DNA from 3 places in the Desulfatibacillum aliphaticivorans DSM 15576 genome. Region 1 is predicted to be linked to each of the others. Evidence: riboswitches for the same ligand, from Rfam matches in the RefSeq annotation. Region 1 holds a riboswitch; each other region holds the start of a gene.
What was found. A riboswitch is a leader RNA that binds a small molecule or an ion and turns the genes downstream of it on or off. The one in region 1 is predicted to bind cobalamin.

Region 1 (10,702 bases):
TCTATTACGGGACCTGCATTCCGGCCGAGTACGCCATTTACACCAACGTGCCCGCCCGGCAAATCAGCCTGCTGGCCGGGTTTCCGGAAAGCTCCATTTCCCTGACCATTGATAGGGCGTGCTGCTCATCCATGACCGCTTTGCGCATGGGGCTCCGGGCCATCAAGGCCGGGGAGGCGGACGTGATTATCGCTAGCGGAGCGGAAAACATGGGCAACACCCCCTTGATAGCCAGAGCGGAAAAAGCCCGCTGGGGCGCCCGTCTCGGCCCCATTGAGCTGGAAGACGTGCTGTTCGAACTGGGATACGGCCGCAAAGGCTTCGCCCCCGTAGCGGCGGACGCCGGCGAGGTGGCCCTGGAGTACGGCGTCTCGCGCGAGCTCCAGGATGAGTGGGCGCTTCAAAGCCACGCACGGTGGTTCCGGGCCTTTGACGAGGGCAAGTTCAAAATGGGCGAAGAATTGATGAGCGTTTCGGTCCCCCAAAAAAGAGGCGATCCCATTGTCATGGACAAGGACGAGTCTCCCAGGAACAACATCGACCCGGCCAAAATGGCCAAGCTCAGGCCGGTTTACGGCAGCCCCACGGTCACGGCCGGCAACGCTCCGGGCCTGAACTCCGGCGCTTCGGCCATTGTCATCATGCGGCGCAAAAGAGCCGAATCCCTGGGCCTGAAGCCCTTGGCGAAAATCGAGGCCTGCCAGTCCGCCGCAGGATCGCCCAAGTACATGGCCTGCGTGCCCGCTCAGGCCATCCAGGCCATGCTGGAAAAGACGGGCCGGTCCGTGGACGACCTGGACCTGATCGAAATCAACGAGGCCTTCGCCGCCGTCACCCTGGTCAGCCTGAAAATGCTGGCCCAGGACAACATGGACAAGTTCGCCGAACTGCAGGCAAAAACCAACGTCAACGGCGGCGCCATAGCCATCGGCCATCCCGTGGGCGCCAGCGGCGCAAGAATAACCATGACGCTCATGTACGAGTTGATGCGCAGGGGCGGGGGCCTGGGCGCAGCCGCCATTTGCGGCGGACTCTCCCAGGGGGAAGCCTTGATGTTATCGGTATAGAAACCATTGGAGGATAATCAGCATGGAAAAATGGCTGGAGCAAGTAGAGCCTCTGACTTTTAAAGGGCAAATCGCCGTGCCTTACACATGGTGGGCGGGCGAGACAGGAAGCCTGTTTCTCATGGGGCTTCGCGACAAGGAAACCATTATGGGATGCCGCTGCAACAGCTGCGGCACAGTCTATGTTCCTCCCCGCAGGACATGCGCGCAATGCTTTACGGACACGGGGGAATGGGTCCAACTGAGCAACGAGGGAACCGTTCAGTCCTACACCGTCGTCCGGTTTTCACACCCTCTGCAGCCTGTGGAGGTCCCGTTCGCATACGCCATGATCCAACTGGACGGAGCGGATGTGAGCCTGGTGCATTTGATCAAAAAGGATTTGGATAAACTGGAAAAAGGAGTCCGGGTGCGCGCCTGCTTCAAGGAGAAATCCGAAAGAAAGGGGCATATCCTGGATATTGACGGTTTTGAGATCATCTGATTCCGGTTTGCGGAGGATACAATGGACAACATAGCCATCGTTGGCGTTGCACAGACAAAATACGCCAAAAGAAAAAAAGATAAAACCTGTGCGGACCTGGTCTTTGACGTAACCCGCGCAGCCATGGAAGACGCCGGCCTGACCCTGGGGGACGTGGATAATGTAGTGACCGTCTCCAACGACTTTATTGACGGCCGGACCATTTCCTCCATGGCCGTGGGCGACGCAGCCGGCGCGCACGACAAAAACATCTCCACCGTGGAAGGCGACGGAACCTTCGGCGCCCTTTACGGCGCCATGAGAACCCTGGGCGGATTCGGAACCACCCTGGTGGTGACCCACGCCAAAGGCAGCGAAGGGGATGTCCGGTTCATCACCAACGGAATGTTCGACCCCATCTACCAGCGCCTTTTGGGCCTGGAATCCATCAGCTCCAGCGCGCTTCAGGCCCGCATGTACATGGACCGCTACGGGCTGACGGAAGAAGACTTCGCCAGGGTTTCCGTCAAGAATCACGCAAACGGAAAAAACAATCCTTTCGCCCATCTTCAGTTGGACGTGACCGTGGACGACGTCATGAACTCGGAAAAGCTGGCGGATCCGCTGAAAAAGCTGGATTGCAGCCCGGTCAGCGACGGCGCCGCAGCCATAATCATTGCCAATGAGTCCCATGTAAAAAAGGCCAAAACAAAGCCCGTCTGGGTGCGCGGAATGGCTCATTGCTCGGACGCCTATCTCCTGGGCGACCGCGATCTCGCCGTTCCCCAATCCTTGGCCGCCGCCTCGAAAAAGGCTTACACCATGGCCGGAATCTCCGATCCCTTGAAATCCATCGACCTGGTGGAGCTGTACGACGCGTTCAGCTACATGGAGCCCATGTGGCTCGAAGGCATGGGGTTCTGCGAGGCGGGAAAAGGAGCAAGGCTCCTGGATCAGGGCGTCACCGCCATGTCCGGCGGCCTGCCCGTCAACCCCTCGGGCGGCGTTTTATCCTCCCACGCCATGCTGGTCGCAGGATTGGCCCGCATCATCGAGTCCGTGCTTCAGCTGAGAGGCGAAGCAGGACAGCGGCAGGTGGAAAACGCTAAAACAGCCTTGGCCCACGGAATCAACGGTGCATGCGGCCAGGCCCATTGCGTGTGGATTCTCGGCAACCAAAAATAAGAGGTTAACCATGGCCCAAAAAGTTGCAATCGTCGGAACCGGCCAGACCGATCATAAAAGTCACAGGCCGGACGTAACAGGACAGGAAATGATCCGCGAGGCCGTCGATAGAGCCCTGGAGGACTGCGGCATCACCATCAGGGACATCGACGCCATTGTCATTGGCAATATGGACCATTTCGAATCAATCAATTATGTGGACAACTGGAGCATCGAAGGCTCCGGCGGGTTCATGAAGCCCATTATGAAGGTCACCACGGGCGGAACCACAGGCGCCTCCGTGGCCATCGCAGCCTATTACCACGTGGCCTCGGGCATGTTCGACCGGGTGCTCGCCATAGGGTGGGAGAAAAACTCCGAAAGCGACACCACGGGCGCCATCATCACGTGCAGCGACCCCATTTGGGACCGCTTCTCCTATTCCGGCGCCATTCCCAGCCTGGCCACCGAAGCCACGGCCTATATGAAGCAGTACGGCGCCACCCAGGAAGACGCTGCCCGCGTGGCCGTGAGGGACCGCAACAACGCCCTTAACAACCCTCACGCCCACTTGCAGCGGCCCATCACCCTGGAGGACGTCATGTCCTCCCCCATGCTGGCCCATCCCATCAAACTTCTGGACGTCTGCCCCAGGACCGACGGCGCCTGCGCCGTGGTTTTCGCCGCGGACGGAGAAGCCCAAAGGCTGGCCAAACAACCCGCCTGGGTGCACGCGACTGCCGTGCGGCACACCTATAGCTGGTTCGGGGATTCCACGGACTATGACGCCGGGCTGGTCTCTTTGGCGCGCGCTTCCCAGGAAGCTTACAAAAAAGCGGGCATAAGCAATCCGGCCGAGGAGCTGGACGTGGCCGAGCTTTATCTGCCATACACCTACGCCGGCATCAAATGGATTGAAGACCTTAATTTCTGCGGCCGCGGCGAAGGCGCCAAATTCGTCCGGGACGGAAACACAAACATGGACGGAATGATCCCGGTCAACCCCTCAGGCGGCGTGATCAGCACAAACTGCATCGGCGCCACGGCCCTGCTCAGGGTGGCCGAAGCCTCCATCCAGGTAATGGGAAAAGGCGGAAAACGCCAGCTCCCCAAGGTCAACAAGGCCCTGGCAACAGGCTTCGGCGGATGCTTCTGGTCCGACGTGATGATTTTAGGCGCTGAACGCTCTTGAGGATTGCAAGGAGGAATCTTTCATGACAACTGAAAGAGATTACGACAAATTGCTCACGGTTGCATTGGATAAAGCCATGCCCTATGATTGGTCCATCGGTCTGCATGGCAGCATGTTTTTCCAGGAAATTCGGGAGAATCAGCGGTTTGTGGGAATTCGCTGTCCCCAATGCAAAAAGGTCTACGTGCCGCCCAGGCGGGTCTGCGGACCCTGCTACACGGAAATGGACGAACTCGTGCCCCTGTCCGACACCGGGACCTTGCGGGCCTTTTCCGTGGTGAACTACCCGTTCATCGACCCCAACACAGGCGGACAGCGCCCTGTTCCCTACACCTACGGATACATTCAGATGGACGGCGCGGACAATATCTTTTCTCACATCATCAACGAAACCGACGTCAGCAAAATTGAAGTGGGCATGAGGCTCAAAGCCGTGTTCAAGCCCAAAGAAGAAATGCAGGGACATATTACCGATATCATACATTTTGATATCATCAGCTAAAGGCGAAGCAGGGGAGGCGGCTATTTTCATCAACCTCGCCAGGCGGACATTCCTGCGGCCGGGATCAGCCGGCGCAGGAGTCCGAGCAGGATTCAGGCCCGACGCAGGCCCTGTGGGAAACGGGGACTGCATATTGCTTGACTTTAAAACCTGCTTTTTCGCCGTATCGGACAGTTCGGATAGAAATCCCGCAGCCTCCAGAGACCTGCTGCTGCGTTTGGACGCCCTGTTTCGAAAAAATTGCTCCAGGCTTGATCTCGATGAGTCGGGCCTGGAGCCTTTTAAGAAAGAGGCTGTAAATCAGGCGTCCAAGGCTATTTCCGCCGTCCCGCGAACCGCAAGCTGCACGCTTACGGCGCTGAAGTTCGTACAAACCGAAGAGGGTTGGAAAGCCTTGCTCATGCACATGGGGGACAGCGCTTTGTACGCCTACGGCCGCCAAAGCGGAAGGCTGACCATGCTGTCCCAAAGAAATTTCTGGCTGGCGGGCAAAACCAACGCCCTGTATCAGGCCGAATGGCTGGAGGCCGAGCCCGGCGCCTTGTGGATCATGACTTCCGACGGAGTTCCGGACAGCGCCATGAACGCCTGCTTCGGGCGGCGGGTTAACGGCGCGGCGCCGCCTCCGGTCCCGGAGGTGCATGAGGTCCCGGAAGCCTTGTTAACATTAATCGCTCAGGAAAATACAGTACAGGATGACGCGGCGATAATCGCCCTGGAACCCGGCCGGATGAAGCCGGTTGACGCCTGCATTATTATGGGGGGCGCCACAGGCATGCAGGAAAAGGAATACATCAAGCGTTGCATATCCCTGGAGTACAGAGACCGGAACGCGCCCGTGGATTTCAAAACGCCTTATGCGTGCCCCGTAATCTGACGCTGTTACTTTTTCAGGAGGCAGCGAATCATGAGCGCTAAGTACGATACTATAATCGTCGGCGCAGGCATCGGCGGGCTTGGCGCGTCCGCCATTCTTGCCAGGGAAGCCGATCAAAAAGCAGGGGACGCCTATATCGGCAGGGGCCTGGCGGCCAACGGCGCTTCCACCAGCGCCATGCTGTACGCTGACATGATCCTGAAGGAGTTGGAATCCTCATAAAATAACTATTGCCCGGGCGCCGTTTTGCAGGGCGTCCGGGCTCCAACGCGACCAATCCGGAAAAATCGCTTAACTTTTCTCTCATAATCATGGCTCATAGCCATCGAAGGCCTTGAAACCAATTCAATTTAGAGGTATTGCTGTACGCCAGTTCAAGTTTGATAAAAGGCTTCGTAGAGTTTGAAATGAGCGACAATAAATACGGTATACTAAAAGCAGCCGAAGAACTGATCGCGGAATCGGGCATCGCCGGCGCCACCATCGCCAAGGTCGCCAAAAAGGCGGGCGTGGCGGATTCCTTGGTGTATCAGTATTTTAAAGGCAAGGAAGACCTGCTTTTTTCCGTGGCTACGGAAAGAATGAACGAGTCCTTGTGCCAACTGGACGAGCAGTTGGAAGGGATTAGGGACCCGGAATCCCGGCTTCGCAAATTCATCTGGTACAGCCTCAAATACAACGACACCCACCCCGGATACGTACGAACCCTCTTGTTCGAATGCCGTTCAAACAAGGCCTTTTACTCCACGCCCGGCTATCAGGTCATGAGAAAGCACGCCGCTGTCCTCATGGATATTCTGAAAAGCGGCATCCAGGAAGGCGTGTTCCGAAAAGACATCAACCTGTATCTGCTCAGGGAATGCGTTTACGGCCTGGTGGATTTCGAGGCGGTCAGCAAACTGGCCATCGGCGAACTGGACGAAAGCATCAAGGACTTCGACGACATCATGACGCTCATTCTGGCCATGATTTCCGTCAAACAGCGCGATGCCAACAACGACAAGGAGCCCCGCATACTCAAGGCCGCCCTGGAGGTATTCTCGCAAAAAGGCTTCGGCAAGGCCAGAATCACTGAAATCGCCCAGTTGGCGGAAGTGGCGGAAGGCACCATATACGATTATTTTAAAAACAAGGAAGACCTCCTGCTTTCCATCCCGGAAAAGCGCCTACAGGCCCACGTGGACGCGTTGTCCGAGGCCTTTATCATCAAACCGCCCTTGTCCAAGCTCCGCAGGTTCATCAAATTCCATTTTTGGCTGTACCTGCCCGACAGGGACTTTCTGCAAGTCTTTCTCCTGGACGTCCAATTGAATAAAAGGTTTTACGGCTCCAAGGCCTTTGACCTTTTTATGACCTACATCAAAACCCTGGAGGACATCATCAAGGAAGGCCAGGAACAGGGCGACTTTAGAACCGACATCAACCCCCATGTTTTCAGAAACATGTTTTTGGGCGCTTTCAGCCACATGGCGCTCCGCTGGGTTATCATGGATAAGGACAACCGCTTCGATAAAATGAAGGAAATCGAACAGTTGACCAACCTTTTCTGCCAGGCGGTGGTCGCAGCCTGATTACGGGCTTTTGTTAACTCCTCCAACTCGCAATAATGCGCTCCTATTCTTATGGAAAAATTTTGCTTTGCTGAGTACCGGCAGGCCGTGGACGGCGATTGGCGGGGACCCAGTGCCTTTAGCGTCTACCCCAGCCCCATGGCCTTTTTAAAGGCCGTCTGGCAAAATCAGCGGACGGCCTGATTTATCGTCCTTTTACCCATAGGCCGCATTGACGCAATTTATGCATCCCGTTCGTTTTTCCTTGACAGAGCGCGTGGAAAAACTTTATAGCCAAACAAAATTAGTCGTTACGGACCCTTCGGGGTTAAAATGGGAAAGCGGTGCAAATCCGCTGCGGACCCGCCACTGTAAGTGAGGACGAAAGCTGCACAAGCCACTGTTTGCCAAGGCAAATGGGAAGGCGCGGCAAGTAGAACGATTCACGAGCCAGGAAACCTGCCGTAACCGTTGCCGTTCCATTCGCCTTCGGGTCTAAGGCGGGATGCGGATTCGTTATATCCGTGATCTTCGCTTTGTAGGGCATATCCAGCCCTGCCTGTTCCCCGACAGGCAGGGCTTTTTATTTTGGATCATGGAACCTGCTGTTTTTAAAGCCATATTTTTCTTGGGGTGCATAGCGCATTGCGCAGCCGCCCTATCGTCATTTCTTTCAGTGAAAACACTGGCAAAATCCTTTGTCGGGTTGGGATTTCTCCTGGCTGGAATTTCGTGCATTCTGCGCCTGGTGAAATGGCATCCGCTATTGGCCTTGTATCAGGCCCCGTATTTTGCGGTCTGGGCCTTTGCGGGCATTTGCCTGTTCCGGCCGTTCGCCGGCGACAAGGAACGCAGGCTGTTTTTCGTTATCCTGGCTGCATTATCCCTGCTGGCCTTATTTTTTCCCAAAGACCATTACCTGCCTTTTCTTCAGACGAGAACCGTTTTCGCATTTCTGTTCATGCTGCTGGGCGCAGGCGCCCGGGCGTGCTTTTTCGCCGCCGCAGGCATTGCCGGCGCCTGGCTGCTTTCCCCAGAGGGGGAGCGCCCGGCCATGGCCGCGAAGAAATCCTGGCGCAAGTGGACGGTCTGGGGTTTTGCCTTGTTCACCGCGTCCATGTTCAGCGGGGAATTATGGTCCTACCTGGGGTGGGGCGCCCCCATAGTATGGGAGGACCCGGCCGTCATCGCGGGCATGGTCGTGTGGTTTTATTACGCCCTGTTTCTTCACTTGGATCTTTTACGCTTTTTTGAAACGCATCGCATCGCCTGGGCCGCCGTATTTGGAGCGGTCGTCGCCTTTGTGTTCGCGTGCTTACCGGATATGGGGAGGTTGTTTCCGCCGACATGGATGCCTTGATAAAAAAAAGTTGGCATGCCCTGGCGAGCGTGCGTCTCACCTTCGTGTGCATGACGAACCTTTGCGTGTGCGCGGGATTAGGATACTTTCTGATCAGAAGCCAGGTGCATGTGTTCAAGCCCCTGCAGGATCTCTCGCTGATTTCCTGGGCCAAAACCTGGGGGCTGGCTCATCTCTCCGTGACGTGGTGGTTTTTCCTGCTGCTGGGCTTGCTGGCTTTGCTCTGCCTGAACACCTTTGTGTGCACCACGGACAGGGTGAACGCCATCTGGCGCAACAGGAAGAGGCTTCCCGGCCGGACGTCCCTGGTTTTGCGCCTGTCTCCGCACATCATGCATTACGCCTTGATCATCATCCTGGCCGGGTATCTGACCAGTTACATCTTCGCCAATACGGTGACCAGCCTGATCCTATTGCCCGACCGGCCGACCAGGGTGGAAAACACGTCCATAACCATTACCCTGACCGGCTTGCAAACCCAGACCTATCGGGGAAAGCGCATGGCCCCCTTTGACGGCCGCGCCATCAACGCGACCGCGTCGCTCCTTTTTCAGGATTCCCAGGGCCGAACCAAAACCGCCCGGGCGGGCGTCAACCGCCCCGCCCGGTTTCAGGGCCTGTCCGCGCACATGGCCGAATTTGCGCCCCGGTCCGAAGGAGGCATGGTTCGGCGCAAATACGTGGGATTGACGGTCCGCCAGGACCCCGGCATCCCCATTTACTATGCAGGCATGGCCCTTTTCGTTCTGGGCCTGATTTTTTACGTTTTTTCCATCACCCCCTGGGGTGAAAGGCATATGCGGGGTAGTTATGCTTAGTTTTATTACACAACGCTCAAAAACAAATCACTTCTCGCTTAGGCAAAAATGTGTTGCCAGCGAATATGAAACGTACGGCAAAGCAGGCGCTTCCAAAACCCCCTCCCCCTTGACGGGGGAGGGTTGGGGTGGGGGTGATGGTCATCAGTTAAGGAAAACCGTTTCCCCCCATCCTGTCCTTCCCCCGCCAGGGGGGAAGGGACGAAGGTTCCCGGGCTACCTTTTCACGACACTTCAAACCCAGGACTTGGAGCCAGGGCTTCGATTTTTTTGTCCGCCCTCATTTGCATCTTTACGGCCGCCCTGCTGCTTTGCACCGGCTGTAATTCCTCATCCGAAGCCTCCATCCAGGAGAAACATGCGGAAAAGGCCGCGCCCACGCCAGCCTCTTTTTTAGCCCTGGGCGAGTTTTCCTTGGAATACCTGGACGACGGCTACGTAAAGGTTCGGGACGGCGCCAAGCGGGAATTTTTGCTGGTTCCCTGCGGCAAGCCCCCTTTGGAAGGCTTTCCCAAATGCCGGATCGTGGAAACCCCGGTGCGCAGCGTGGCCGCCTATGGATATTTTGACATCTCCATCCTCAAGGTTCTGGGCGTCATCGATGACGTGCTGGTGGGCGTGACCGCTCCCCAGGACGAATGGGTCATCCCGGAAGTGGTTCAAGGCATGGAATCCGGCAAGATCGCCTACCTGGGAAGCTATAATTCCATAGATTTTGAAGTGCTTAAAAAATCCAGCCCGGAAATGGTCATGACCTGGGATCACTCCGTCATCCCTATTTTGGAGGACCTGGGCATTCCGTGCCTCATCACCTCCACGCCCGTGGCCATGTGTTTAAACGCCAAAATGAAGTTCGTAAATTTTTTGGCGCCCTTTTTCGGCAGGGAGACGGAAGCCTCGGAATATTTCGGCCAGGTGGCCGGCGTCCTGCAGGAAATCGCGGAAAAAGCGGCCCAAACGAATGAGCACCCCAAGGTCATGTGGGGCGACATCTACGAAAAACGCGTGCTGGTAGAGCCGGGCAACGCCTGGGTTGGCGAGTTGGTGGGCCTGGCCATGGGGGACTATGTATTTGACGACGTGTTCGGCGCCTCGTGCATCGAGATTTCCATGGAACGATTCCTGACGGGCGGCGAAGACGCGGAAATCCTCTTTACCTACCGCACGCCCTTGACGGGCGCCACGTCCAAGGAAGCCCTGGCCAAAACCAACCCGTCCATGTCGGCCATACAGCCTTTGCATGCTGGCAAGGTGTTCGCGCCTTTGCCCCATTACGCTCAATCCGGGGACAAATTGGACGAAATTTTATTGGAAATCGCCGCCATTGTGCACCCTGATTTGTACCCTGATTATGAACGGAAGTACTTTACCGAACTGCCCGAGAAAGACGCCTAGATGGAAGATTTTGCACAAATATCCAAACAACGATGGACCGCCGGGTTTATTGGCTTGTCCGCCGCCTTGATGGTCGTCTTATGCGCCAATATATTCCTGGGCTCGGTGAAAATCGACTTCAGCCAGGCTATGCACATCATCATGAGCGGGGACGACGCGAGCACGTTGGGAACCATCCTGTGGAAAATCCGCATTCCCCGCGCCCTGGCAAGCGCCATGGGCGGCGCCTACCTGGCCATAGCCGGCCTGCTGCTCCAGGTATATTTCCGGAACCCTGTGGTCGGGCCTTATATCCTGGGAATCTCCTCCGGCGC
Region 2 (10,702 bases), on a different contig from region 1:
GATAAGACGTCTCCGGATTCAATCTCCTTTAACAATTCGCTGCAAAGATGCGCCTCGCACCCGGGAAGCACCTTTAAAGGAATGTTTTCCTTGACCAGAGCTTCGCTGAATACGCGATGGGCTTCCAGGATACGCTCCCGCGGGTTGTGGTAGGATCCGTTCAGCGTGTGAGGGGTGGCGACCATGACCGTCACGCCGTCATCCACGGCCGCCCGGGCCATCTCCAGAGCCATTTTTAACGTGGTCGGACCGTCGTCCAATCCGGGAAGAATGTGCGAATGTAAATCAATCATCAAAAAGGTGGGCTTCTACGTACACGGACCAGACTTCCGCGCTGACTCGAGGCGGGCTAAAGACCAAAAAATGCTCGGACACGGCATGGCCCATTTCATGGGCGAGAATGCCCACGCGAACGTCTTTACAGTTAATGAAAATGGTGGAGCCTATGTGCAAGTACCAGGAGCGTATGTGGCACGGGGCCTTAAAAAGCCTGTGATATTCCGCGGCAAGATGTTTTTTGTCGTGCAGCAGGAGGATGCGGACTTTGCCCATTTGGGGGTGCATGTCCAGAATTTCCTGCACCCGCTCGAACAGGGCGTCCACTTTGTTGGCCAAGCCGTCCTCCATGCTTGTGGATGGTTTGGCCTGAAGAACTCTTTTGGCGCTCCAACGCCCGGGGCCGTAGTCTATGGAGGCGTTGAACCTGCGCAAATCCTCCCGGGAAAGATACTGAATCCGGGTGTACTGGGTTTCCAGTGTGCTCCAATCGTCGCTTTGCGCCGCCAGAGCGGGGCTGGCAAGCCCCAAAACCTGGACAACCGCCCAGACAAAACAAGCGATTTTCGGGCAGGATATCTTCCACCCCATAAGCGTTTATTCCCGACATTACAACTGAAAATGGGCATCAATCCTCTTCTTGACATCCTCTATATTCTCAGCCCATTTCCCGGTTGCGTCTTCATGTTCCATTCGCCGGGCCATTTGGTCCAGCGAGTCGCGAATGTCGGAAACTTTGGTATGCAATTGTCCTGCCATTGAGTTGATGCTTTGCGCCAAAGCCTCCACCTGGTCCTTGTTGCGCAAAATGACCTCTGTTTTAAGATTTCCCCCGCCGATTTTTTCCAACTCCTTTTCCAGGCGGAATAAAGGCCCGGCGATTTTGTGGGAAATCAACAAGGTAAGCACCAAAACCGCCAGAGCCGATATGCCCAGGGTGATTAAATTGGTCATGATCACGGCGGGAAGTATGGCCTGGGACGTGCTTTTTATCACCAGCCTGGAGTTGGAAAAATCGGAGGTAAGCGTATCTCCGCTAAAATAAAAAATAAGCAAAGTTGAGGCTACGGCGCCCAGCAAGACCACCAGGCAGAACTTCAGAATAAACGCGCCCTGAAAATCCCGTTTGACAAAATACTGCCTGCGGCGGGGCATGATGGCCTTTTCCGACATTGTCCCCTCCTCCATTTCAGGTTTCGAATCCATAGTTAGTAAAGAGCCCCCATAACGCAATTTATGTCGCCGGATCAGGCCCCGCTTTGCCCGAACAGGGACTTCTCCGAAATCTCCACATCACTGCCGGCTTCCAGGCCCTTGATCCATTCGGAAAGAAGGCGAGTCTTTTTTTCTTCCATCACCCTGTCAAAAAGTTCATCCCGCATGTCTTCAAAGGCGGGCAGGTACGGATCGTTCTGCTTTTGCTTCCGGTAAAGATCCAGCACTTCCTCCTGGGTCACCAGGGTGTTTGCTTCAATCTCCCGGGCTTTCATGTCCATCAAATCCCGAATCAGAGTGGATTCCCAAAAGCGCTGAACCGAAAGCACAAAACCGGGCCTTGAATCCAACTCAAGGCGCTTGGCTTCCTGGATAAGCACCTGCCGGGCGACCAGATCCCCCAAAAACTGCTTCTGGGCGTCCAAAGTGAGTTTGTAATGCTCATCCAGCCGCATTTCCTGGGCCAGCAAATCCCGAAACTCCTTTTGGCATAAGCAGTAATCATTAACGCGAAGCACAACCGGACCCTGATCAGGCTGTTCTTCGGATGCGCAGGAAACGACATAGATGCACACCGCTGCAGTGATGAGGCACAGTAGAACTTTTTTCATGAAATCCCGCTCCTTCGCCTAAAGCATTCGCCTTGGCCTCCCGATAGTCAAACAGGAGGATCAAGCATTGTTGGGATTTGTGACAAAAATGTTCAGTTTTACTGCTTACAAAAAATTGACTGTCTTAGGGACTTTCATCGGGGTCTTGATTTTTTACGGCGGCGCCGCCGCCGCCCCCCAGGGAGATTGGAGAACCCTGGAAACGAAATACATGGTGGTCTATTATCAAAATCCCGACGATTTGAGATTATTGGGCTCTCGCGTCAAGTACGATACAGGAGGATGGACTCTGTTCAACAGAAGCATCTCCTGGGGCTCTTCCGACAACATTTCCAAAAAGGTGGACAGTCTGTTCGACCGGGTCCAAATCCTCTTGGACATGAAAAAAAGAACCCCCAAAATCGTCCTGTATCTTTTTCCCGACGACGTCCAGTTCAGAATCGCTTATGAAAACGCATTGAACGAACGCCCCTCAGGAGGAGTCAACGCGCGGTATATCCCCCAGGACAAAGCCGTGTACGCCGTGCCGTCAGAGATTGACGAAGCCTCCCTGGCCCGGGAAATGGCCCACGCTGTGGCCAATCACTATCTGATTATTAAACCGTCCCGCAAGGCGACGGACATCCTGGCGAAATACGTGGGCAAGCATCTTATGGATCCGAACGCCCCCCAGACCTACTAAAGGTCCGGCGCTCGCCTTACAATCACTTTATAAAAAACTTGTACAAAAAGTAGCCTAAAGCGATCCAAATAGGAATGCAAATGGCCAGGCCCCAGGCAAGGCCCCGAAAAATGCTGAATCGCTTTTCCAGGTCTTTCCGGCCGAAGGCCCGGCGAATGATCGCCTCCAGTTCAGCCAGTTTAAAAGGCTTGGGAATAAAATCAAAGGCCCCTAGCTTGATGGCCTGGACCGCAGTTTCTATGGTGCCGTATCCGGTGACCATCAGGATGGTGGCTTTGGAGTCCTGGGCCAGAATGCCTTCCAGCACATCCATGCCGTCCAAACCGGGCATGGAGAGGTCCGTGATCACCAAGGCGTACTCGCCCTTGGAATACGCTTCCATGCCTTGGGCGCCGTCATACACGGCCTGGGCGGAGTATCCCAGGTCGTCAAGCTGCTCCACAAGAGTATCGGCGAAATCCTTATTGTCATCGATAACGAGGATTCTTTCAGCAAATTCAGGCTGCCCCAATATTCGCGCCCTCCAAATGTAAATCATGCCGAAAGAATACCATTGTTTTCCGGTTCATGGCAACATGGGTCTTGATCTGGAAACCGTCCCTTCGGCGGCCGACATAAAGCCGCGAGAAAATGCGCCGCCCGACGCGGGCGCGTTCCGGCTTAGACCGTCAAGTATGCCAAAACCATGCCAATCCCAACCCAGGCGGGAGTGGACAAGACCAGCCCCAAGGCCGCCTTTTTGCACCGCCGGGTTTTCTGGGCCAAGGCTCTTTCCGTCAGAGCCCTTTCCACGGTGACTTCCAGCCTGCTTTTTTCACACTGCCGCGGCAGATAGTCATAAGCTCCTTTGGAAAGGCATTTCAGGGCCTCATCCCGGCATTCCTGGTCGCAGGTCACCAGCATGGCGGGCTTACGGCGGCTGAAGCGCAGGCCTGCCATGCCTTTGGGGCCTCCCCAGTCGGGCATTTCCGAGCAGGCGATGACCACGGCGTACTCGCTTCTTTCCAGGGCGGCCCGGGCTTCGTCGCAGGAACCGGCTATGTCGGTCCTGTAACCGAGCTGGCCCAGCCTGCCGGCCAGGAGATGGGAGCACTCGCCGTCCTTTTCCATGACCAAAATTTTTGCGGCGTCTTGATTAACCATTGTTTCATCCTCATGGGGCTGTTTGGCAGCCTATTTGAAATCCTTGGATTTCAGGTGAATACTCAGGCGCCATCTCCTTAAATAGCTGCTTGATAGTCAGGCCGTCCCCGGCCATGGCAGCCTCCACCAAGGCGTCCATCGAGGCGTTCAAGCCCTCGATTGCCTTGTGATGGTCTGTGTTGGGCGCCATGATGTCCTCGTGCTGAGTCTGCACGACGTCTTCCCCAGCGGTGATAAGCGCATTGTATAATTTTTCCCCCGGGCGCAGGCCGATATACTTGATCTCGATATCCACGCCGGGTTTATGGGCGGAAAAAAGCCGGTTCATCAATTCCCGGTTTTGAACGGCGCAAAGAAGATCTTCCGTCTCCAGATGTGGGTGCATTTCCCTGATTTGCAAGTTAATGTCATACATGGCTGCCATGAGCCGTTTGTTCGGCCCGTATCCTCCAATCTGCTTGCACAATTCCGAGCCGATGGAGCCAGCCACTCAATAACTGACGCGGACCACCCTATGGCTCCGCCCATAGATAGCGGCGGAAAGACCACCAAGGCGTAAAGGTAGAACCGAGAAACGACTTTAAGTCCTTTGGAAATAGGAAGGGCCATATCCCTTAATACTAAGTGAGGACTGCAGATCTATTGCATCTGTTGTCAAAACTTGCTTTTAGGTATACAGAGAGAGACTGTTGGAGGGGGGAGATGAAAGGCATCTGTTTGATTCAGACGGGAAAGGCGTGTTTGATAGGATTGAACGGACGATATTGCCGGAAGGGCTGCGCGAATCGCTTTTAGCAAATGCCCGTTTTTGTTTGTGGGGAGAATATAAGGTTGATATTCAATTATCTAACAAAAGCGCTGCGATGGATCTTGCCGATTTTGCCTCGCGGGTATAGCTCCGCCCTCTCGATTACATCTTCCGTATAGGACAGAGGGCAAATCGATGTACAATTCCCAATTGGGGAACCTATTTGAACCATTGTAATGGTTGGTGGATATAGCTTGGCAGCCCTTTATTGTCAAGCCATAATGCGAAAGCGACTATGATATCCCACACATCAAAAAATCCATTTTTTCTTGCGTGAAATCCGCTTAAAATTTTTCGGCGCCAGGATTGATCCATCCTGAAAATGCGGGGTTTAATCATTTTTAATACAAAATTATTCATAATGAAATGTCTCTTTGGAGTATTTCATTTTTGTGAACACTGTTAAATGGAAATTTATCTGGTGCATTTATAAATACATCATTAAATCAAATTTTGTGATAATAATACACAAATACAGGGGGTTGCATTCTCTCTGATTCATTCGCAAATAGTTCAAAAAAAATTCAAAATTGAATTCGAACAACGATTTTTAAAATCAATAGGGCCCTGGGGATGGAAGCAAAAACGGCCCCCTTCTTTTTCCTGCCATGGTTAGCGCCCTCAAGAAACACTTGGATGTGATCGGCATGGTCAGGAAAACGCCCAATGGTAAATAGGGATTTGATGGGGAAAGCCTGCGCCTCAAGAACATCTGCAAGAAGCTGAAAAAACGTCCGGGAAGGGCGAAAACCCTGGCCAGCGCCCAGGCGGCCTTGAAAAACGTACCATCGAACCTTCTAAAACCTGTTAATGCGTGCTTCCAGAAAATGGCGGGCATCTGCTGTATGCATTTTGCATGCAAAACGGGATTGAAAACGGCTGAGATGGGTAAAAACGCCCCATAAAAAACAAAACGGGAAATCAGTGTAAGTACCTGATTTCCCGTATGTTTTTCTGGAGCCGACAAGCGGACTCGAACCGCTGACCTGCTGATTACGAATCAGCTGCTCTACCAGCTGAGCTACGTCGGCGCGATGTTGGAAAAGGCATGTATCACGGGGCTTTGTCAGGCGTCAAGCCGAAAGTGTTAAAAAGGCGTAAAATTCAAAGGCAAGCCGCACATTATAGAAGGAAAAGTGGGGGGGGCAAGCAAGGCTTGCCGGACGCCGGTTTTGACTGATTTCAATATACATTTCAGGCCGCCCTCGTCGGCTCACGTTCCTGTCGTTGCATGCCAGGGCTGGCGGGAAGCGCTGATGGCCCCAGGCGTTGCATGCGCCTGCGGGGGAGAGTTCGTTCCATTCGCCCGGCCTCTTTGGTTTTACGCAACAATAAATTGCCAGGACAGGGCGGGGCGGGCTAAAATCCGCGTATATGGCAGTGCCTTTTCGAAGCATTCATTACTCCGTGTACACGTCCATCAAGGAGGAGACCATGCAGAGATTTTTATCCTACGCCCTGATATTTCTGTTTCTTTTCACCGGCCTGGCCCAGGCGGAATCCATAGACGCCCTGTGGGGCGAGGTTAAGCCGCCTCCTGCGCCCAAATTAATGCAGGTCGCGCCCAATCCGGGGACCACGGCCCTTTTGATCCTGGATATCGAGGAGCTTACCTGCAACGCCGAACGCCGTCCCCGTTGTCTGGAGACCGTGCCCCGCATCGCCGCCCTGATCGACAAGGCTCGCGCCGTTGGAATGCCTGTGGTGTACAGCCTCACGCCCCGGGGGACTCCCGAGACCATACTGCCCCCGGTAAAACCCCTGCCGGGAGAGCCCATTGTCAGTTCCAGCGTAGACAAGTTCTGGAACACGGACCTTGAAAAAATCCTCAAGGAAAAAGGCGTGGATACAGTCATCGTCACTGGGACCGCGGCTCACGGAGCGGTTTTGCACACGGCCACGGCGGCCGGATTTCGCAAGTTAAAAATAATCCTTCCGGTGGATTGTCTGTCCTCCGCAGACCTGTATATCGAGCAGGCTTCGGTGCATCTTTTGTTGACCGGGCCGGGAACCCGGAGGGCGATTACCCTGACCCGGAGCGATTTGATCCGTTTTTCCGAAAAATAGAAGTTAAATGAAATGGGCGAGGGGCCTCGCAACGAACGAAGCAAGGAGACCGGGTGACTACCACTGCGCGGGGACCGCGCGACTACGAAAAAACGCATTCAACAATGCCCGCCTGCCGCCGGATATGCCAAATTTTAACAAGCGTTCCCGGTCGCGCCTTTTGGTCTAACGAATCCAGTCAGCAAACGGCGCTTCCTGGGCCGCCCACAAGCAGAGCAAGCCCTGCGCCCTACCGAAAAGATGTTTTGCTTTTATTGAAATTTTTTCCTGCCGGAAAAATGATTTGTTTAACTATTTAAAATTAAAGGTTAAAATTGAATAAATTTTGGTCTTGAAAACCGTTCGGGATCATGTCCTTTGGAAAATTCCCGCTTGACAGCCTTGTTTTTTCGGTGCTACCACCACCCAAAATTCGGAGCGGACGCAAGGTGATCCTCCCAGGAGGATTGAAAAGGGAAGCCGGCGAAAATCCGGCGCGGTCCCGCCGCTGTGAACGGGGACGAAACCCGCAATATGTCACTGGGCTGAAGTTTTAGCGGCCCGGGAAGGCGCGGGGATTAGGATGATCCGTGAGCCAGAAGACCTGCCCGGCGTCTATGAAACGAACTTGGAGTTATGGCAACGCCCCAAGCTGATGATCTTTGTCGGCTGGGGCTTTTTTTATCTCAAAAGCGGATAAATCCCCGGCATCCTGCGGCGCTTTTTTGTAAGAAGTTTCGCCGGGTGATGTGCGGGAGCTCTCGCCCCTTGCCGACATCCTGCCAGTCAGGGAAAGGATGTAGGACAATGGAAAAAACTCAGGTTCAATGGGCTGTCGAGGGGCGGGTAACCCCTGTGATGGAAGAAATCGCGGCCAAGGAGGGCGTTGCCGCCTCGGAAATCCGCGAGCATTTCGCCCAAGGGCGGATCGTCTGCCCCCAAAACGCCAACAGGCCGTGCCGGAATGTGGGCATCGGCATGGGCCTTTCCACCAAGATTAACGCCTCCATCGGCACTTCCACGGACATCAGCAACATCGATTTTGAAGTGGCCAAGGCCAAAGCGGCCCAGGAAGCCGGCGCCGACACCCTCATGGAGCTTTCCGTGGGCGGAGACCTGGACAAGGTCCGCCGGGAAGTGCTGGCGGCCGTGGACCTGCCCGTGGGCAATGTGCCGTTGTACCAGGCTTTTTGCGAGGCCGCGGAAAAATATGGCGACCCCAACAAGCTGGACTCCGACATGCTTTTCGACATCATCGAGAGGCAGTGCGCGGACGGCATATCCTTCATGGCGGTCCATTGCGGAATCAACCTGTACACCATCGAGCGCCTGGAGAAGCAGGGCTACCGTTACGGCGGCCTGGTGAGCAAGGGCGGCGCCTCCATGGTGGCCTGGATGAAGACCAACAAGCGGGAGAATCCCCTGTACGAGGAGTTTGACCGGGTGGCGGCAATCCTGAAAAAATACGACGTGGTGCTTTCCCTGGGCAACGGGCTTCGGGCGGGCGCTGTGGCCGATTCCTTTGACCGGGCCATGGTCCAGGAGCTTTTGACCAATTGCGAGTTGGCGGAACTGGGCCGTAAAATGGGATGCCAGATGATGGTGGAGGGCCCCGGCCACGTGCCCATGGACGAAATCGAGGCCAACATCATCCTGCAAAAGCGCATGAGCAACAACGCTCCTTACTACATGCTCGGGCCCCTGCCCACGGACGCAGGCGCAGGATACGATCACGTAGTGGCCGCCATCGGCGCTTCCCAGTCAGCTCGCTACGGCGCGGACCTGATTTGCTACATCACCCCGGCCGAACATTTGGCCCTTCCCAACGTGGACGATGTGGTGGAAGGCGTCAAGGTCGCCCGCCTGGCGGCCCATATAGGCGACATGGGCAAGCTGCCGGAAAAAACCCGCATGCGTGACATGGACATGAGCCGCGCCCGCAGGGACATGGATTGGGAAGGCCAGTTCGCTAACGCATTGTTTCCCGAAGACGCCCGCAAAATTCGGGACGACCGTTCTCCCTCCTGCGACGACAAGGTGTGCACCATGTGCGGCGAGTTCTGCGCCAACCGGGCTTCGGGCAAGTTGTTTAACGAGGCCTTGAGCGCGGGCGTCAAAGGATAGTTCTGCTTTCTTGAGCAGTGGCCTGGCCGCCAGGCGGGCGATTAAACGTTATTGCGTTTAATTTTCGGGATAGACTGCTTTATTATCCCCCTCCTGCCGTAAGGAGGAGGGGGATAACAAGGCGGCTTTCTGAACGCCAGGCCCTTTGGGCGTAGTCGAAGGCATTCAAAGTGATTGCTGTTTACAAAACCGCCTGATTTTTATAGAACACGGACATCATGTCAGCGAAATCGGGCGGGTGGAGCCGAAGCGCTTTGCTGCGCATGGCGCTCCCTGCGTTTTTCAAACGCATTCTTGTAAATATTCAATTTCGGTGCGTTTTTTAGTGGATGTGCTCACCGCCCTGTCACTTACTTTTATGAATCGTAAAACAAGCGAGGCAGGTTTTAATGTCGGTTGTTTCATCAATGCGTAACCCCGGAGAAAGAAGATTTTCGTCCAATGAAGTCCGATTTCTTGTCGCCGCAACGGTTCTGGGCTCCATTATTCGCATTGTTTATCATTGTGACAGGCCGTTTATGAACGACGAAATCGGGACGCTGATTTATATTGAAAAAAGCATCCCGTTTTTGCTGACTCATTTTGAATCCTGGCTGACCATGAATTATTTCATCCTCATGGAAAAGGGGATGTTTTTCTTGGGAGGCGGCGCCCGGTTCAGTTTGATTGCAATCCCCTTATTGGCCGGGATTGCAACCATTCCCTTAACGGCCCTGTTCGCCCGAATGATGGTGGAAAACCGGGTGGCTTTGCTCGCCGCCGCCCTGGCAAGCTGCAATCCTTTTTTAATCCATTATAGCGGGATCATCAGATCATATCCGATTTTAGCCGCGCTCTCCCTCATTGCCTTGATTCTTTATTTCAAGTGGAGCGAGGATAGGTCCTTTAAAAACGGGATTTTTTTCGCCATAGCAGCGTTTTTTTTGTTTTTGTCGCATCTTAACGGGGCGTACACGCTTCTGTTTATTGCGTGCATTTTTTTGGGAGATTGGGTTTTCTCGGTGAGATCCGGGGATAAAAGAGTTTTTACAACGCTTTTGTATCCTTGTCTGGCGTTCATGCTGCTTGCGGCGCTTTCTCACGTAAAGCTCATTTCGCCCATTTATTCCTGGAGCAAGGCGTGGACGGACGCACCTCCCGCAAGCATTGATTATATTCCTTACGTGTTCTCCCAGTATTTTGGACGAGGGTACGGCGTCCTGGCGCCGGCGGGTTTATTCATTGCGGCTTTATTCCTTTGCGTTAAACGCAATACCCCCCTTGTACTGATGTTTCCTTATCTGGCCCTGCCTGTTCTCGCCATGTCCCTGGAGGGGCTGTCGCATTATCCATGGGCTTACGCCAGATTTCTCTTTTACCTGATTCCCGTGGGCCTCATCATCATTTCCCAGGGCGTGGATTTCATCGCGTTCAGCTTTCCGGGGAAGACTCGTCTGGTCTTTGGTGCGCTGACGGGTATTTTAATAATTACGTGGGCGCTTGGTATAACGGGTCTGTTTTTTAGAAAAGAAAACTTTAAATTTCAAGATGTTGCTGTCCTTATAAAGTCAGTGTACGAAAAAAACGATTTTTTTGTATATAATAATTGGTCCCTTTGGCACAATTGTGAACCGTATTTCAGAAATTCCGAGTATTCTCGATCCACCCTGGAGGATCAATTGAAGTCTGATGAAAAATCAAGCCCGGGAAAAATGTTTTTTGTGACGTCCGAGCCGTTTTTGAATAGTCCCCATGAAACCCATCAATTCGGTGAGCTTCAGGTCGTGATTTATCCCAACGATGGGCGCCGGGAACAGC
Region 3 (10,702 bases), on a different contig from region 1:
GGGAGGCCTCGCCGAAGCGCTGGATCATGTGCATGCAACGTTGAACGCGCATGTTTTGGGCCTTTCGTCGGAAAAAGTGGAGAAGTTGGTAATGGAGTCCATTGAAGAGGCGCAAAAAGACGCCTGTGTCGAAATTAATTGCGGGGGGACGGAGAAGTGTTTATGCGCGCACCATCAATCCTGATCGCCTGCGAAGTCGTAGCCAGCGAGCTTCAATCAAGAATAGGAGAGGACCTGCCTGTCAGGAAGTTGGACCCCTCCCTGCATGTATACCCGGATCGCCTGCGCACCACAATCCAGGAGGCCATCGACGAGGAGGAAAACAACTACGAAACCCTGATTTTGGGGTACGGGCTCTGCTCTCGCGCTGTGGAAGGCCTGAAATCGAAAAAGTCCAGGCTGGTCTTTCCTTTGGTGGACGACTGCATCGGCCTTTTTCTGGGATCGAAAACTGCGCACAAGGCTCACATGAAGTCCGCGCCCGGCACCTTTTTCCTGAGCAAAGGCTGGATGGACGTGGGTTCCACTCCGTTTACGGAATACGAATACATGCTCGGCCGCTTTGGGGAAAAGGCGGCGAATCGCCTTATGAAAGCCATTCTGAAAAATTACACCCGCTTGACGTACATCGGAATGGAAGGCGCCGCCAATGCCCAATCATACCAGGATTACGCCCGCTCCAAGGCCAAGGAGCATGGGTTGGAATATGAGGAAGTATTTGGGTCGACCGCGCTGTTCGACGAGTTGATCCAAGGTGGTGGAAGCAGCCATATTCGGATCGTGCCGCCCGGGGAAACAATTCGGTACGAAATGTATATGGGGGACGACAACTGAAGCCGCGAGGGCGGCTGCACGCCTTTTTTGAGCAAGAAAGGCGGACTTCACAAGGAGACTGAATATGAGTAACGATATCGCTGCATTGATGGCGGAGCTGGAAGAGGAGAAAGTTCTGGCTTTGGTGAAAAAGCAGTTGGAGGAAGGTGTGGACGTCAACGCCATTCTCGCCGCCTGCCAGGAAGGCATGATCGGCGTGGGCAAGAAGTTCGAAGAAGGAACCTATTATATTTCCGACCTCATGATGGCCGGTGAAATTTTCAAGCAGATTAACGAGGAGATCGGCCCGAATCTTGCTTCTGAACAAAGCGCCAAAGCCGGAAAAGTGATCGTGGGAACCGTGAAAGACGACATCCACGACATCGGCAAGGACTTGGTCGTGGGCATGCTCCAATCCGCCAACATGGACGTGACCGATCTAGGGGTGGACGTACCGGCCGAAAAATTTGTAGAAGCAGTCAAGGAAACCGGCGCCACGGTGGTCAGCCTGTCCGCTTTGCTGACCGTGGCTTTCGACTCCATCAAGGAAACCGTGGAAGCCTTTGAAAAAGCAGGTCTGCGCGACAAGGTCAAGATCATGATCGGCGGCGGCCCTATTGACGAAACCGTATGCAAATACACCGGCGCGGACAACTGGGGCGCAGACGCCCAGGCGGCCGTTACATTGGCGCGGGGGTGGTTATCATGAGTCAAGAAAACGAAAAATTGTATGAAGAAAGAAAAGCCAGAATCCAAAAGGCCATCAACCACGAACCCGTGGACATGATTCCCTCCATTTTCATGGGCTGCGCTTTCGCCCCCAGATACATGGGGCGGACCCAGGAAGAATATTGCCTGGATGCGACTGCGGGCGTGGACATGACCATTGAAGCCATTAAAAAGCTGGGCGACATGGACGGCGTTAACTTCATGCAATCGGGCATGCTTCCCATGCACCTGACCAACCTTTGGCTTTCCAAGGTGCTGATACCCGGCATCGACCTGGACAAGGACGCCCTTTGGCAGGTCCAGGAAAAGGAAGTCATGAAACCCGAGGATTACGATTTCATCATTGAGAACGGCTTTCCGGCCTTTGTGGAAAAACTGCTGCCCAAGGTGTGCGATATGGAGCTTATGGGCAAGCATAACGCCTGGATGATGGAGAATATTACGCAAATTGCGCCCAAGTTCAAGGAAGCGGGATACTACCCCATCGTATCCGGTATCACAACCATTCCCTTTGAGCCTCTATGCGGCGCCCGCTCCATGAACCAATTCTTTTTTGACCTTTACAGAAATCCGGACAAGGTCGAGGAAGCCATGGAAGTGCTCGTGCCGGTGCTCATTGAACAAGGCGTCATGGCCTCCATGGCCACAGGCGTCATGGGCGTATGGGTGGGAGGCTGGCGTACGGCCAGCGCCATGCTGGCGCCCAAGCTATGGGACCGGTTTGTATGGCCGTACTTCCGTAGAGTCGCTGAAGCGCTTATTGAAAAAGGGATCACGCCGGTTTTTCACTGGGATCAGGACTGGACCCGCGACCTGGAAAGGCTTAAGGAGCTTCCCCCAAAGAAGTGCATCCTCAACCTGGACGGCATGACCGACATCCGCAAAGCCAAGGAAATCCTGGAAGACCACACGGCTATCATGGGCGACATGCCGCCCACCCTGTTTTCCGCAGGCACGCCGGACGATATATACGAGTACACCAAAAACCTGGTGCAGGACCTGGGGCCCAAGGGCCTCCTGCTGACGCCGGGCTGCGACGCGCCCATGAACACCAAGTTCGAGAATATGGAGGCCTTTGTGGCCGCCAACCGGGAGTACGGCAAAGTTTCATAACCGGTAACCATCAAGCAGCGGCGGCCGGTAGCAAAGGCCGGGCCGCCGCTTCCTGAAAAATATCCCACAGGCCCCGTTCAATCCTTCTCTGTGGCGGGGCCGGGGAAGCAGCGGGTTGCGCAATGTCATCCAAATCCGAAAAAACTTGCACGGTGGAGTTCCAGCCTCTGGGCAGGCGCATTGAGGCTCCCTTTGAAACCACAATCGCCCAGGCCGCCCAATCGGCCGGCGTTCCCCTGGCCGCCGATTGCGGGGGCAAGGGCAAGTGCGGAAAATGCCGGGTGCACATTCTCGCCGGCGGGGCCGCTCCTCCCGATTCGTCGGAATTAAAGGTTTTGGAGCAATCTTCGGCCGCCCCCCAGGAACGTTTGGCCTGCATGACCCGCATTTTGGGCGATGTAAAAATACATGTGCCCAAAGCCTCCATGGTTCATGAACAAAGCCTGCAACTGGAAGGCCGTATGCGAAGCCCGGACGGAGACCGGCTGGTTCAATCCCGGTTTGTAAATCTCCCCTTGCCCAATTTGCAGGACCAGCGTTCGGACTCGCGTCGCCTGTCCGAGGCTATGGACGCTTGGGATGAAAACGGGTGGACCCTATCCCCCGAGTTTGTAAGACGCCTGTCCGGCTCATTGCGGGAGTCGAACGGAGAGTTGACCGTGTTTTTGCAGGACGGCGCTCCCATCGGTCTGATTGCCGGAAAAAAAACGCCCATAGGCGCCGCCTTTGACTTGGGAACCACAACCATAGCGGGGCGGCTGGTGGACTTGGAAACCGGCGAAATCCTTTGTTCGGAAGGGTGCATGAACCCCCAGATTTCCTACGGCGAGGATGTGATCAGCCGTCTGGACTACGCCATTCATAACCCGGACGGACCTGGCAGGCTGTCGGCGGCGGCCAAGGATGCAATCAACGATCTCCTGAGCGCATTATGTAAAAATGCAGGCGTCGAGCCGGAAAGGGTTTCCAATATTTCGGTCGCCTGCAACACCGCCATGTCGCACCTGCTGTTAAAATTGCCGGCCTCCCCCCTGGCGCGGTCTCCCTACGCCGCAGGATTTTCCAATCCCCTGGAGCTTACGGGAAAGGCGTTCGGAATAAAAGACGCTCCCACCGCCAAAGTGTATGTCTTTCCTTGTATTGAGGGCTTTGTGGGCGGGGATCATACAGCTATGATACTGGCCTGCGGCCTGGATCAGGCTGATGAAACCTGCCTGGGAGTGGATATTGGCACCAACACGGAAATCGTCCTAACCAGGCCGGGCGCAGACGGCGGCATGTTCGTCACATCCTGCGCTTCGGGCCCGGCATTGGAAGGCGCCCACGTTCGCGACGGCATGCGTGCCAGCCCCGGCGCCATTCATAAGGTGAGGATAACGGAAAACGGCCCTGAAATTTTCACCATCAACAACGAGCCGCCCGTAGGAATTTGCGGCTCCGGCCTTGTGGACGCTTTGGCCGAAATGGTCAGGGCGGGGGTCCTGGACTCTCGCGGGCATTTTACCTACGAGGCCAAGGGAGTGCACAAAAGCCCCCGCGGCAAATATTATCTGCTGGCTACCAAGGAAAAAGACCAAGCAAAACAAGACATCATAATCACACAGAAGGATATATCGGAACTCCAACTGGCTAAAGGCGCCATCCACGCCGGCGTGCAAAAGCTGCTGCAACAGATGGGAATTTCCGCCAAGGAAATCTCCCGGGTCTACATGGCGGGCGCCTTCGGGTCTCACCTGAATATGGAGAGCGCCCTGGCCATCCGCCTCCTGCCCGAAGACCTGGCGGACGCTGAATTCGTGCAGGCCGGAAATGCAGCCGCGGACGGAGCATGCCTGGCCTTGCTTTCCCGCCGGGAAAGAAGCCGGGCCGAAAAAATCGCCCGAAACGCCGTGCATGTGGAAATGGCCAACGATTCCAGCTTCAGCAGCGTTCTCGTGAAAGCCATGCGCTTCTAATCAACCCCGTACTTTTTAAGGCGCGGACGGTGTCGCGCCAGGCATTATTGAATCCTTAAAAAAAGGAACAGGAGAAGTTTACCCTTATGAAGATAATCGGCGAAAAAATAAATGGAACCAGGAAATCCGTGGGCCAGGCCATCAAGGAGAAAGACGCGGAATTCATCGCAGCTTTGGCGAAGGCTCAGGTGGAGGCCGGCGCAAACCTTCTGGATGTGAACGCAGGCTCCGCGCCCGATACGGAAACCGAGGACCTGATCTGGCTGGTGGGCGTGGTTCAGGACGCCGTGGACTGTCAGCTTTGCCTGGACAGCTCCCGGCCCGAGCCTTTAAAAGCCGCCCTGGAAAAGGTCAGTCAAAAGCCCATGATCAACTCCATATCCGGCGAGCCCAAGCGGCTGGAGGAAATTCTCCCCCTGGCCGCAGCCAACGACTGCGAGTTGATCGCCCTGGCCCTGGACGAAGGCGGGATTCCTAAAACGGTCGACGCCCGCATGGAGGTGGTCCGGAAAATGATCGCCCGCACCCGCGAAAGCGGCCTGGCCGATGAAAGGCTTTACATCGATCCTCTGGTGCTTTCCATTGCCACCGACATCCAGGCTGGCAACATTACCTTGGAGGTCATCCGCCGCATTCGGGAGGAGTTCCCCGAGGCCCACATCACCATGGGGCTTAGCAACGTGTCTTTCGGCCTGCCCAAGCGTATGCTCATCAACCGAACCTTTCTGACCTTGGCCTATGCGGCCGGTATGGATTCGGCCATTGTAGACCCCACGGAAGCATCCATGCGGGAGGCGATCCTGACCGTCAAAATGCTCCTGGGCGAAGATCGCTTCTGCCGCAACTACACCCGCATGATGCAAGCCGCCGCAGCGCCTAAAAGATAAACGCTCAACCGCCATTCCTTCAGCAAGGCCGGGAGCCGGAGATCACGCCGCTCCCGGCTTGCGGACGATCCTGAAAAACGGATCGCCCTTGCCGGGATGACGACCTTTCGAGGTGAACGAAAATTCGAAGGGCGTTTGGCGCTCCTTTATGAGGATGCGAAGAGGCCGCACTCCCGGAAACGGGGATCTATTCTTTTTGAGATTTTGGCGAAGTAAACCCCGCACCATGGGCTCATGCGGAAATTCGGAATTAGTATTTGCACGATCGGATGAATTTGTGTAAGATGTCCCATTCATTTTAATAGTCCGGCGCTTTGTTTTCATAAAATCATCATAATTTATTTTGGGGAGGGATCATGGCCAGTAAATCCTATATCGACGCTTTTATCCCTGCAGGCAAAGACCAGGACGCCTGCATCAATTGCGGAATCTGCCTGCAAAAATGCCCGGTGATGCAAATGGGCAAGGAGGAGTCCAAGGCGGAAATCAAACGCCTGCTTAACGGCGAGCAGCCGGAGCGGGTATTGAACGAATGCACCTTCTGCATGACCTGCAACCACTACTGTCCCCAGGAGCTAAAGCCTTACGCGCTCATCATGGAGAGGATGAACGCCAAAAACCGGGAGGGCGGCAAGGAGGTCCCCGCCGGCGTGAAGTACATGTTCACGGGCGACTCGGATTCCGGCTATTTTCTGGATCAATATAAAAAAGCGCCGGAAGCGCATCAGGCCATTTTGGACAAATGGACCGAGGTTCCCGAAAAATCTCGCGACACCTTGTTCATAGGCTGTTTCGGCCGGACCATTCCCCATACCATAGAATACTCCAAAGCCCTGTCCGGCCTGGCGAAATACGCCCCGCGCAACGCATGCTGCGGCGAGATTCCCTACCGGTTCGGCGATTACGACGCCTTTACCCGGACCGTGGACCGCACCTACGGCATGCTGACCCAACTGGATACCGAGCGGCTGGTATGCTATTGCGGCTCATGCTCCAACTTTTACGGAAATATGTGGCCCGCCTATCACGGCGTGGAATTGCCCTTTGAGGTCATTTCCATTTGGGATTGGTTGTGGGAAAAGGTTCAGGCCGGAGATTTGCAATTTACAAACAAGTTGGAAGGAACCGCGGCCATTAACGATTCCTGCTACAGCAGCGAGTTGGGAGAGTCCTTTTATGATGCGGTTTACGGACTGCACGAGGCGGCGGGCCTGACCCTGGCGGAACCGGCCAATACCAGGCAGGACTCCTTGTGCTGCGGATTCGCCAGCGGATTCCGGAATAATTGGGATCATACCCAGGCAGCCCAGGAAACCCAGAAGCGGGTGGATCAGTTAAAAGCCACCGCGGCGCCGAACGTCTATTGCTATTGCCCGGGATGCTACGCCGCCCTGGCCCCTCACGGCAAAAAAAACGGCATGAGAATTCATTTTTCCATCAACCGGATTCTTCAAGCTCTTGGCGACGATCCGCCGACAAAGAACTGAGGCCAATTGGTAAGTATTTGGGCGCCCCCGGCAGCGTAGTGTGCCGCCGGGGTCCGTAATGACTGTTTTTTCAAAGGGCAGGGGGATTGCCTACAGAGCATAAAAAACCACGGAACACACGGAAAGGCACGGAAAGATCGTTTTCTGTGTGTTCCGTGTCTTCGGTGGTTAACCTTGCAGTTTTTTTGTCACAGGGACGCAAAATATTTTCGGTTTTGAGGAACAGCCCCGGCCGAACAAAGGATGCAGTTTCGGCGCAGTTTTTGTTAGGTTTTGCAAACTCAACCCAATCTACGATTTATCTATAAAAATAGTAGATATTATGGGTAATACGGGCGGCGATTCAGGCCAAGGGGGTTGACCCGCTCCTTGAAACCGTGGGTTAAGTAATTGGAAGCTGTTAGTTTTCAATCACTCAGAGCCACATCAAGGAGGGGTCATGAACAAGGTACTTTATGTCGGAATGGATGTCCACAAAGAAAGCATCGTTGCAGCAACGGCGGAAGGGGCAAGCGGAGAGGTTGACATGTTCGTGCGTTTTTGGGGACGTCTTTGCATAATCGACTAACAAATATCAAGCCTACATTATCCCACAACTGCGCAGCCTACAAAGGAACCAAATGCAAGGCCTCTCGGGTGTGCCGGACGAACATTTGGATGACGGCCGGGCTTTGGCCAAGGCCTATGTTTTCCGTTTCCACTTGAATTCCGGCTTCCTCCATTTTCACTTTCCAGGAATCCTTTTTCCCGGCCAGGTCCTTGGCGAAATGCATGCCCGAAACCAGCAAAAAGGGGATAAGCCGCGCCTTTTTATATCCCTGGACCAGCAGTTTGTTGATCAGGACCTCCCGGTCCGGATACCCTTCCTCAAGCACTCCCATGAAAGCCCGATCCCCGTACATATCCTTCAGGATGCTCCCCATGGCCGTGAACATGGCCCATGCCGGGTGATCCGTGCCGTGGCCCACAAACACCTGGGCTTCGTCTTCGGGGGAATCAAAAAATCGGGCGAGATCCTCGGCGACTTCCATGCAATCCTCCGGGGAGGTGAGCAAGGGCAGGCCCATGGAAGCCCGGACTTTTTCGTGCTGCACGTCATCCTTCAAACGAAAAAACTCATGCCCCCAGGCAAGGTGCAACGATTGCACCACAGCCCACTCATGCCCCTGGCTGGCCAGCATATCCATGACCTCTTCTGGATGGAGCTTTTGTTCGTCGCTGCGTTTATTCACCTTGGATGCCACGGTGCGGGAGGTGTATGCCCAAAGGATTTCATGGCCGGGGAATGCTTCCCTGTAGGCTGCGTCGATAAGGTCGTAAGTGGCTTTTGCGCGGGTGGAAGTGCCGAATGCAGCAAGGACGATGGGGGGCTTCATGGGTGGTCTCCTATGTTTTTGGCGCACGGAAAATATGTTGCCATCAAGCTATATACTTTTAATGCCTTATCACGGCATTGTCAAAAAAAAGCAAAAGGCTTCCCGGCGCTCGTGAGCGGTGTTTGAGCGCCGGAAAACCCTTCGGAAGAACGGTTCGGAAAAGGAGGAGACGTGCCTCTTCCGGCCGCTCGCTATCAGTAATTTTTTCGGGGCGCGGCCATTGCGCCCGGGCGCCTTTTGGGGCTCAATCCTTTTTGCCCCAGCGCCATTGGGGCTTTTCCCCCTTTTTCCAGCAAATGAAGATCAGAAGGGCGGTGGCGATTACGGTGAAAGGGAGAAACCAAATCTCGTGCGGAGGCCTCGTCAGGAATACGGCGCCCACGGTCATTAGAAGCATGTATCCGACCATGACGGCCCATCCCTGCCAGGTTAGGGGGATTCCCCATCCCCATCCGTATTTTTTCGCCGGAAACCAAATGTCCTTTTCGTCCTTATGATCATTCTTCATTGTTCGTCTCCAGGTTCTCAGGAATCAATCCAGAGCATCGCCCGGCCGGGAAGAGGCAACAAAAAAAGCCCTGCCCGTCGGGGTGACAGGCAGGGCTTAAAAAAGCGCCCAAACAAGGAATTAAACGGATATAAACATTCATATCCGCACCCCGCCTTAAACCCGAAGACGTAATAACACGGTTTTGTTGCGGCAGGTATCCTGGCTCGTGGATCAATCTACCGGCCGCGCCTTCCCATTCCCTTTGAAACAGTGGCGTGTGCGGCTTTCGTCCCCACTTACAGTGGCGGGTCCGCAGCGGATTTGCACCGCTTTCCCTATAGCCCGTAAAGGGCCCGCAACAAAAAACTTAGGCAAAAGCTAAAATTTTAAACGCCGATTGTCAAGGAAAACCGTAAAAGCGAATCCGTTTTAAGGACTTGCCCATGCGAATGATTGACAAAATCCGTTCCGGGCATACAGTAATACAGTTGTATAGCGGAGCCCACGGCTCCGCAGGAAACCCTCGACGATAATCAGGAGAAGACGCATGCCCGAATCTTCACAGGTGCTGGAAGTATTTTCCGACTACACCTGCCCCTTTTGCTACTTTAATATGGAAAACGCCGAAAAACTGGCCAAGGAATTTAATGTTCCCATCCGCTGGCGCTACTACCCTTTGCATTCCGACGTTCCCGACGAGGGCATAGCCCTGACAGAACTGTTGGACGTCCCCCTCTCCGAAGTGGAAAAGTGGGACAGGGAGTTTTCGAAAACAGCCGCCCACCTGGGGCTGCCTTTTTGCTCCCTGGACAAAACCTACAACAGCAGGCTGGCTCAGGAACTGGGGCTTTGGGCCGCGGATCAGGGAAAAGGGCATGCCTTCCACAAGGCTGCTTTTGAAGCCTTTTTCGGCCAGGGGTTGAATCTTGCCTCCAAGGACGTGCTGCTGAACATCGCGGAAAAAGCGGGCCTGCCCCTTGATGAAGCGGAGAAAATCATCACGGATCGCACCTACCAGGAGGCGGTGGACAAAGAATGGGAAGCTGCGGAGGCCAAGGCGATTACCGCCGTGCCCACCATGATCTTTGGAGAAAATCGTCTGATTGGAGCCAAATCCTGGGAGCAAATGACGGCCCTGGTTCAGGCCGGTTTGACCGGTCAATAGGAGACGGCTTATGAGATACGAAGGAACCACCTACCGCCCGCCTGTGGAATGCGACTCAATGCTCCTGCAGGTTACAGTGGGGTGCTCGCACAATGAATGCTCCTTCTGCAATATGTATCGGGACGTGAAATTCCGCGTATCCTCCATGGAGGAGATTGAAAGCGACCTTCAGGAAGCCCGGGGGATTTACCCCAAGGCTGAGAGAGTCTTTTTGGTCAACGGCGACGCTTTCGTGCTGAAGGCGGACGCCCTCAAGGCCATCGCTGAGAAGATTTTGGAGTACTTTCCCGAATGCCGAAATATAGGCATGTACGCTTCCATCAAAAACATTCGAAATAAAACGGATGCGGAACTGGCGGAGCTTCGAAAACTAAAAATCAACGATTTCCACGTGGGCGTGGAGTCCGGCATGGATTCCGTCCTGGAGCATCTTAAAAAGGGGCACACGGTCAAAGACGCCGTGCACCACCTCAATCGTCTGACCAACGCCGGCATCCAGTATGCAACCAGCCTCATGCTGGGCGCCGCAGGGGCCGGAAACGGCGCCAAAAACGCGGAAAAAACAGCGGACCTGCTCAACCAGGTAAAACCCAGCCTCATCTGGCTGGGAACCATGGGGGTTTTTAAGACCGTCCCCCTGTATCAGGACATCCTCTCCGGCAGCTTTAACTTGCCCACCGAACTGGA

Region 2: another riboswitch for cobalamin. It lies ahead of thiC (phosphomethylpyrimidine synthase ThiC); the one in region 1 lies ahead of ccsA (cytochrome c biogenesis protein CcsA).
Region 3: another riboswitch for cobalamin. It lies ahead of G491_RS0108735 (hypothetical protein); the one in region 1 lies ahead of ccsA (cytochrome c biogenesis protein CcsA).

Annotation. Positions count from the first base shown of each region.
Region 1 is NZ_AUCT01000013.1:131,701-142,402, reverse strand. Features, by position in the region: gene G491_RS0114440 (thiolase family protein) at 1-1,067, shown strand, start outside; gene G491_RS0114435 (Zn-ribbon domain-containing OB-fold protein) at 1,090-1,551, shown strand; gene G491_RS0114430 (thiolase family protein) at 1,573-2,715, shown strand; gene G491_RS0114425 (thiolase C-terminal domain-containing protein) at 2,726-3,886, shown strand; gene G491_RS0114420 (Zn-ribbon domain-containing OB-fold protein) at 3,909-4,388, shown strand; gene G491_RS0114415 (SpoIIE family protein phosphatase) at 4,522-5,265, shown strand; gene G491_RS0114410 (hypothetical protein) at 5,296-5,487, shown strand; gene G491_RS0114405 (TetR/AcrR family transcriptional regulator) at 5,673-6,836, shown strand; cobalamin riboswitch at 7,113-7,296, shown strand; gene ccsA (cytochrome c biogenesis protein CcsA) at 7,492-8,175, shown strand; gene G491_RS0114390 (hypothetical protein) at 8,163-8,993, shown strand; gene G491_RS0114385 (ABC transporter substrate-binding protein) at 9,264-10,388, shown strand; gene G491_RS0114380 (FecCD family ABC transporter permease) at 10,389-10,702, shown strand, end outside.
Region 2 is NZ_AUCT01000006.1:16,040-26,741, forward strand. Features, by position in the region: gene G491_RS29680 (tyrosine-protein phosphatase) at 1-293, opposite strand, end outside; gene G491_RS0106300 (hypothetical protein) at 286-867, opposite strand; gene G491_RS0106305 (HAMP domain-containing protein) at 886-1,449, opposite strand; gene G491_RS0106310 (hypothetical protein) at 1,524-2,102, opposite strand; gene G491_RS0106315 (hypothetical protein) at 2,173-2,784, shown strand; gene G491_RS29685 (response regulator) at 2,807-3,295, opposite strand; gene G491_RS0106325 (response regulator) at 3,445-3,927, opposite strand; gene G491_RS0106330 (polysaccharide biosynthesis protein) at 3,938-4,417, opposite strand; tRNA gene G491_RS0106340 (tRNA-Thr) at 5,691-5,766, opposite strand; gene G491_RS0106345 (cysteine hydrolase family protein) at 6,170-6,802, shown strand; cobalamin riboswitch at 7,212-7,407, shown strand; gene thiC (phosphomethylpyrimidine synthase ThiC) at 7,589-8,905, shown strand; gene G491_RS35345 (hypothetical protein) at 9,051-9,320, shown strand; gene G491_RS0106365 (hypothetical protein) at 9,313-10,702, shown strand, end outside.
Region 3 is NZ_AUCT01000008.1:18,899-29,600, reverse strand. Features, by position in the region: gene G491_RS0108780 (hypothetical protein) at 1-184, shown strand, start outside; gene G491_RS30035 (DUF1638 domain-containing protein) at 163-834, shown strand; gene G491_RS0108770 (cobalamin B12-binding domain-containing protein) at 899-1,522, shown strand; gene G491_RS0108765 (uroporphyrinogen decarboxylase family protein) at 1,519-2,655, shown strand; gene G491_RS0108760 (ASKHA domain-containing protein) at 2,778-4,610, shown strand; gene G491_RS0108755 (dihydropteroate synthase) at 4,697-5,497, shown strand; gene G491_RS0108750 ((Fe-S)-binding protein) at 5,854-6,984, shown strand; gene G491_RS36520 (hypothetical protein) at 7,424-7,552, shown strand; gene G491_RS0108740 (sirohydrochlorin cobaltochelatase) at 7,590-8,360, opposite strand; gene G491_RS0108735 (hypothetical protein) at 8,605-8,868, opposite strand; cobalamin riboswitch at 9,043-9,223, opposite strand; gene G491_RS33600 (DsbA family oxidoreductase) at 9,398-10,015, shown strand; gene G491_RS0108725 (radical SAM protein) at 10,026-10,702, shown strand, end outside.